2 regions of the Aliivibrio sp. SR45-2 genome follow, and region 1 is predicted to be linked to the other one. Evidence: predicted binding sites of a transcription regulator. Region 1 holds the regulator's gene; the other holds the start of a gene.
The links. The regulator MetJ, encoded in region 1, represses methionine synthesis genes. The targets are predictions, from matches to a motif close to TTAGACNTNTANANGTCTAA.

Region 2: metH (methionine synthase) is a predicted target of MetJ. The motif match lies at 1,890-1,909, and genes of this name have one in related genera.

Annotation. Positions count from the first base shown of each region.
Region 1 is NZ_CAWPRC010000150.1:117,825-121,421, forward strand. It holds gene AACV33_RS09450 (bifunctional aspartate kinase/homoserine dehydrogenase II) at 1-451, opposite strand, end outside; gene AACV33_RS09455 (O-succinylhomoserine (thiol)-lyase) at 451-1,617, opposite strand; gene metJ (met regulon transcriptional regulator MetJ) at 1,805-2,125, shown strand; gene AACV33_RS09465 (malic enzyme-like NAD(P)-binding protein) at 2,466-3,597, opposite strand, start outside.
Region 2 is NZ_CAWPRC010000189.1:10,898-14,494, reverse strand. It holds partial or broken gene AACV33_RS18060 (IS4 family transposase) at 1-90, opposite strand, end outside; gene AACV33_RS18055 (cation:proton antiporter) at 502-1,779, opposite strand; gene metH (methionine synthase) at 1,972-3,597, shown strand, end outside.

The DNA of each region.
Region 1 (3,597 bases):
AATGACGAGAATCCAACGGTGCCGATTTTAATTCAATCTGGTTTAAATAAGCCGACAACAAACGAGACGACCATATTTCACCATGACCAAGCACATCGGCTTGTTGAACTTCATTTAGCGGAGCATGTAATTGACCGATTGCAATCAACTCTTTATGCAACAATGCCTGCAATACTTCCGCCTGATCTGGCTCTAACAATTCAGAAATTAACTGTTGCTGATAATGACGCAAAGACTCCAATGTATCGTGAGCCAAACGACCATCTTTAGATAAGTTATCAATCCATTCAAGAATACGGTTTGTTGTATTACCCGCGGCAGAAACAACAACAAGATCATGCTCGTTTGAATATTCTTTTAAGATGGTTGCCACACGGCGATAACACTCAGGATCAGAAAGACTGCTGCCACCAAATTTATGTAACTGACGTTGCACCAAAGACGTTGTCATTATTTCACCTCTGCAGCCACAGCAAACGCTTGTGTAAGATCTGCGATTAAATCTCTACTGTCTTCTAGGCCAACAGAAATACGTAATAACGTCGGCACTAAACCGGCAGCAGCCTGAGCTTCATCTGACATCGCTCTATGTGTCATCGTTCCCGGATGAGCAATCAGACTTTCTACTCCCCCTAACGATTCAGCTAAAGAGAAATATTTTAACGCTTTCACAAAAACTTTAAGTTGGTCTAACGAACCGTTTAATTCAAAACTCAGCATTGCACCAAAACCCGCTTGCTGACGCTTTGCTATTTCATGCCCTGGGTGCTCAGGTAGACTAGGGTGATAGATCGTTCCCACTAACTCTTGCTGTTGTAAGCATTTTAATACTTCCATCGCATTTTCTTCATGCACTCGCATACGAGCACTAAGAGTACGAATTCCTCGCAGGGTTAAATAGCTATCAAATGCAGTACCTGTTGCACCAATGCAGTTCCCCCACCATGCCAATTCATCGGCATGTTCTTTCGTTTTAGATATGATCACACCACCAACAACGTCTGAATGCCCATTAATGTATTTTGTTGTGGAATGAAGAACGAAATCAGCCCCAAGAGTCAGTGGCTGCTGTAATACAGGAGAAAGGAACGTGTTATCAACCGCAACTAATGCACCGACTTCTGCCGCTTTTTTACAAATTTCGGCAATATCGACTACGCGAACTAATGGATTAGAAGGCGTTTCTAATAAGATCAGTTTTGGCTTTTTAGCAAGCGCTTCATCTAAAGCGGCGGCATTAGACTGATCCACAAACAACGTTTGAAAATCACCTTTATTTGCTCTGGTGTTAAAGAGTCGATAAGTGCCGCCATAGCAGTCATGAGGGGCAACAATTAAATCATCAGGACCAAGCAAGGCTGATACCATTAAATTAAGAGCCGCAGTGCCACAGTTCGTCACCACCGCACCCGCACCACACTCTAAATCAGACAATGTTGTTTCTAATTGAGTTCGGGTTGGATTCCCTGAGCGAGCGTAATCGTACGTTGGAACATCTCCAAATTCTGGAAAGCTATAATTAGTCGATAAATAGATAGGAGGCACAACCGCATTGTGTTGTGAATCGGTTTCAATGCCAGTACGAACAGCAATAGTTGCAGGTTTTCTCTCGCTCATTATTTCCCTTCCAAACTGCTATGCAGTGGTATAATCTAATCCATAAGTTATATTCTTCTACTTTACCATCACAAAATGAGACGTCAATACTTCTAGACGTCTATATATCTTTGCTTATAGACGTAAATATCGCTAGAATTAGCTCATCGCATTTTAAACAACAATAATATTAGAACGAAGGTGAGCAATGGCTGATTGGAATGGTGACTATTTAAGTCCTTATGCCGAGCATGGTAAAAAAAGTGAACAGGTAAAAAAAATTACCGTGTCAATTCCAACGAAGGTACTACAAATCCTTACGGATGAACGTACTCGTCGTCAAGTAAGTAATCTTCGCCACGCCACAAACAGCGAATTGTTATGTGAAGCGTTTCTTCATGCTTATACTGGCCAACCATTGCCAACAGATGAAGATTTACGTAAAGATCGTCCTGATGATATTCCAACAGAAGCAAAAGCGTTAATGACCGCAATGGGCATTGAATTCGAAGCATTCGACGAAGAATAAAAGTGATTAACTCCTAGCTAATGAGAACAGTCATTAGCTAGATCACATTTTCGATTATTTCCTACTTTCTTTATCCCCTCTGTTTTTCTGCTCATTTCAATTTTACATTACCTCTCTGTCTCATACTTACCCTATCCAATTGGCCATGTTCAAGTTCTAAAAGCGAATGATAATTTACTCTACCGACTGTATTACAATAGTGCTAAACAACAACGAATACATTAGTGGTATTCAAGTTAACGCTTGGTGGTAAACCCATAATTTAATTCCCCCTAATAAAAAGGCTTCCTCATCAATGACGTAGGAAGCCTTTTTACTTTAATTAATATATAAAAGCAGTTTACGCTTCCATGTATCCTTCTGGCATTTCAATACGAGCGACGCCTGAATCAACCGCTGCTTGTGCTACCGCTTTTGCAACTCGAGGAAGTAAACGAGGATCCATCGGTTTAGGAATGATGTAACCTTTGCCAAACTCTAAAGAATCAACACCCGCCGCTTTTAATACTTCGACAGGCACAGGTTCTTTCGTTAATTGACGAATTGCTTCAACCGCAGCCAATTTCATTTCATCATTAATCACGCTTGCACGAACATCGAGTGCACCACGGAAGATAAATGGGAAACAAAGTACGTTATTTACTTGGTTAGGATAATCAGAACGACCAGTACCCATAATTAAATCATTCCGAACTTCATGAGCCAATTCTGGTTTGATCTCAGGATCTGGATTTGAACAAGCAAATACAACGGGCTTATCAGCCATTAATTTAAGCGCTTCAGGTGGCAATAGGTTAGGACCCGATACCCCTAAGAATAAATCAGCGCCTTCAATAACATCTTCAAGCGTACGTTTATCTGTGTTGTTCGCAAAACGTTGTTTATATTCATTAATGTCATCACGACGAGTGTGAATTACGCCTTTACGATCAAGCATGTAGATCTTCTCGCGCATCGCGCCACATTTAATCAGCATTTCCATGCAGGCAACCGCCGCGGCACCCGCACCTAAACAAACAATGATCGCATCTTCTAACTTCTTACCTTGAAGCTCGATAGCATTCAACATGCCAGCTGCCGTTACAATTGCAGTACCGTGCTGATCATCGTGGAATACAGGAATATCACAACGTTCAATTAAACGACGTTCAATTTCAAAACAATCAGGGGCTTTGATGTCTTCTAAGTTAATACCACCAAAAGTATCTGCAATGTTCGCTACCGTATCTACAAATTCATCAATAGTGCGGTGTTTCACTTCGATATCAATCGAATCTAGACCGGCAAATCGTTTGAAAAGTAATGACTTGCCTTCCATTACAGGTTTTGAAGCCAGAGGACCTAAATTACCTAAGCCTAAAATAGCCGTACCATTTGAAATAACCGCAACCATGTTGCCTTTAGATGTGTATTTATAAACATCGTCTGGGTTTTTCGCGATTTCACGTACTGGTTCAGCTACTCCTGGGCTA
Region 2 (3,597 bases), on a different contig from region 1:
GATAAGTTCGATAGGGAGTAAATTACTTAAGGTTTCAATGTTATTAGGCTTCCAGTTATTAATCACGTTTAGAGCTTGAGATACATCCATAAAAAAATCCAAGTGCATTAAATTCACTTGGATTTTGACCGCTCAGAAGGGTCAGTCAACCGATTATATTTACCTTAAATGATCGGCATTAGAGGTTAATATGATCTTTTATTTTTAATATATAAGTATTTTTACTAAGAGAAACCTTAATATTTATCTAGTCGGTTTTATCTTTCCAGATACAACCTTAATTAAGACTATTATCTATAGTTTAAATCGGTTGTTAACTGAATTTTAATATCGTGGATATAGTTCAATCCTCATATTAAGTCCTTGAGAATAGACTAGTATTGAGTGTGATATCTATTGTTAAATGTATTAAAAGAAGGTGTTTGAATTGTTTTTTGATATGCATATCGTAGGATGTGTCATAAATTTCGAAGCATAGGATAGCCTATGCTTCGAATGTTATTATTTATTTTTTTCTAATAATTTTGCTTTTTCGATCATGTTAGTAATAGTTGACCCTTGAACTAGAATAGAGAAAACAACGACAGAGTAAGTCATTACAAGAATAATCTCTCTTACATCAATGTTTTTGTCGGGAATAACCATAATTCCAGATGGAATAGCAAGTGCCATCGCTAAGGCTAAACCACCACGTAAACCTCCCCAAGTTAAGATCTTAACGGATAATGGATTGTAAGTTCTAAATCTCTTAAATCCGATATAAGAAACATAAACACTTAAATATCGGCTAGTTAATACTAACGGTATAGATATAGCCATTAAAATCCAATCTTCTTGGTGGAATTTGAATAACAGCATAGACATACCTATTAATAAGAATAAAACGCCATTTAAAAATTCGTCTACTAATTCCCAAAAATGGTCTAAGTGTTCTTCACTTTCTTTTGAAAAACCAATGAAACGAGTCCAGTTTCCGATCATTATCCCGGCAACAACCATTGATAATGGGCCTGATACATGTATCACATCAGCTAAAGCGTAGCCAGCAGTCGGAATACCAATGGTTAATAATAATTCCATCGAATGGTCGTTCGTGGAGCTTATTAGGTAATGGAATACTAGACCTAAAACAAAACCATAAATTATGCCACCAATAGCTTCTTGGAAAAATAACGAAGTAACACTCCCTACCGTAGGAGTTTCATTACCGAAAGCAATTGTAAATAAAGTTACGAATATAACTAATCCGAAGCCGTCATTAAAAAGAGACTCTCCTTCGATTTGGGTTGAAATACGTTGTGGAGCATTCATTTTTTTTACAATAGCTAAAACAGCTATTGGATCTGTTGGTGATATAAGAGCGCCAAATAACAAACAATAGATAAGGTCAAAATTAATACCTATGAATCCGCAAATAAACCACAGAGCAAAACCTATAAAGAAAGTTGAGAATAATGTAGCCCCGAGAGCTAACACAGTTATTTCCCATTTTTGATCTTTCATATGTGGGAGTTTAATCCCTAAACCACCGGCAAACAGCAAGAAGCCTAATATTCCTTTTAACAAGAAATCTTCAAAATTTATTTCAGTTAATGTTTCAGTTGCTATTTCTCTTAAGTGGAACCAGCCATTGTGGCCCGCAATTATTATCGCAAGAGATAACATTATTGATCCTGCGGTAATGGCAATCGTGGTTTGCATTTTTCCTATTTTACTATTGAAGAATGCAATTAACATTGCTCCAGCAGCAAGAAAACAGAGCGTATTGTAGACGGACATTACTAAACCTCTAATTATGTATTTTATGTAACAAACTATGACTTATATCATTTTCCGCGTAATTTGATAAATATCAAATATTATTTCTATTTTGTTAAAATAAATCCATTTTAGACGTCTAGATTTCTATTCGATGTGTGATAGGATTGTAAAAAGAAAGTTTATGGATGAGGCAGTACCGTGGCAGGAAGCATGATAAAAAATCAAATCGAAAAACAGCTTTTAGAACGAATTTTATTGATTGATGGTGGTATGGGTACCATGATTCAAGAATATAAATTTGAAGAAAATGATTACCGTGGAGAAAGATTCATTGATTGGCATTGTGATCTAAAAGGAAATAATGATCTATTAGTCTTGTCAAACCCTAGTGTAATTCGTGATATTCATTTGGCCTATTTAGAAGCAGGGGCCGATATTCTTGAAACAAACACTTTCAATGCAACGACGATTGCAATGGCTGACTATGATATGGAAAGCCTAAGTGCAGAAATTAACTTTGAAGCTGCAAAATTAGCTAGAAAAGCAGCCGATGAATGGACTCTCAAAACACCTCATAAACCCCGTTATGTTGCGGGTGTTCTAGGACCAACAAATAGAACCTGTACGCTTTCACCTGATGTTAATGACCCGGGTTTTCGTAATGTCACATTTGATGGATTAGTTAAAGCATATTCTGAATCTACTCGCGCTCTTATTAAAGGTGGATCTGATTTAATTCTTATCGAAACTATTTTTGATACCTTGAATGCGAAGGCCTGTTCATTTGCTGTTGAATCTGTTTTTGAAGAAATGGGTATTACATTACCCGTTATGATTTCGGGAACAATTACGGACGCCTCTGGCCGTACATTATCAGGTCAAACTACAGAAGCTTTCTATAATGCACTTCGCCATGTAAAACCAATCTCATTTGGTCTTAATTGTGCTTTAGGCCCTGACGAGTTGCGTGAATATGTTGGAGAATTATCTCGAATTTCTGAATGCAGTGTTTCTGCTCACCCAAATGCAGGCTTACCTAATGCGTTTGGTGAATATGATCTTTCTCCTGAAGAGATGGCAGAGCACGTAGCTGAATGGGCTCGAAGCGGCTTCTTAAATTTAATCGGGGGTTGTTGTGGTACAACGCCAGAACATATTCGTCAAATGGCAGCAGCAGTTGAAGGTGTGAAGCCTCGCGTTTTACCTGATATTCCAGTTGCTTGTCGTTTGTCTGGTTTAGAGCCTCTAACTATTTCTAAAGAGTCTTTGTTTGTAAATGTTGGAGAAAGAACTAACGTAACGGGTTCTGCTCGTTTTAAACGTTTGATTAAAGAAGAGTTATACGATGAAGCGTTAAGTGTTGCCCGTGAACAAGTGGAAAATGGCGCACAAATTATCGATATAAATATGGATGAAGGAATGTTGGAATCAGAAGCCTGTATGGTTCGCTTCCTTAATCTATGTGCATCTGAGCCTGAAATATCGAAAGTTCCAGTGATGGTCGATTCCTCTAAATGGGAAGTTATCGAGGCTGGCTTAAAGTGTATTCAGGGTAAAGGTATCGTTAACTCTATTTCACTGAAAGAAGGTAAAGAAAAATTTGTAGAACAAGCTAAGTTGGTTCGTCGTTACGGTGCGGCAGTTATTGTGATGGCCTTTGATGAGAAAGGGCAAGCGGATACTCGTGAACGAAAGATCGAGATATGCACCAACGCTTATAATATTTTAGTTAATGAAGTTGGTTTCCCACCTGAAGATATCATTTTTGATCCAAATATCTTTGCTATTGCGACTGGTATTGATGAGCACAACAATTATGCTGTCGATTTCATTGAA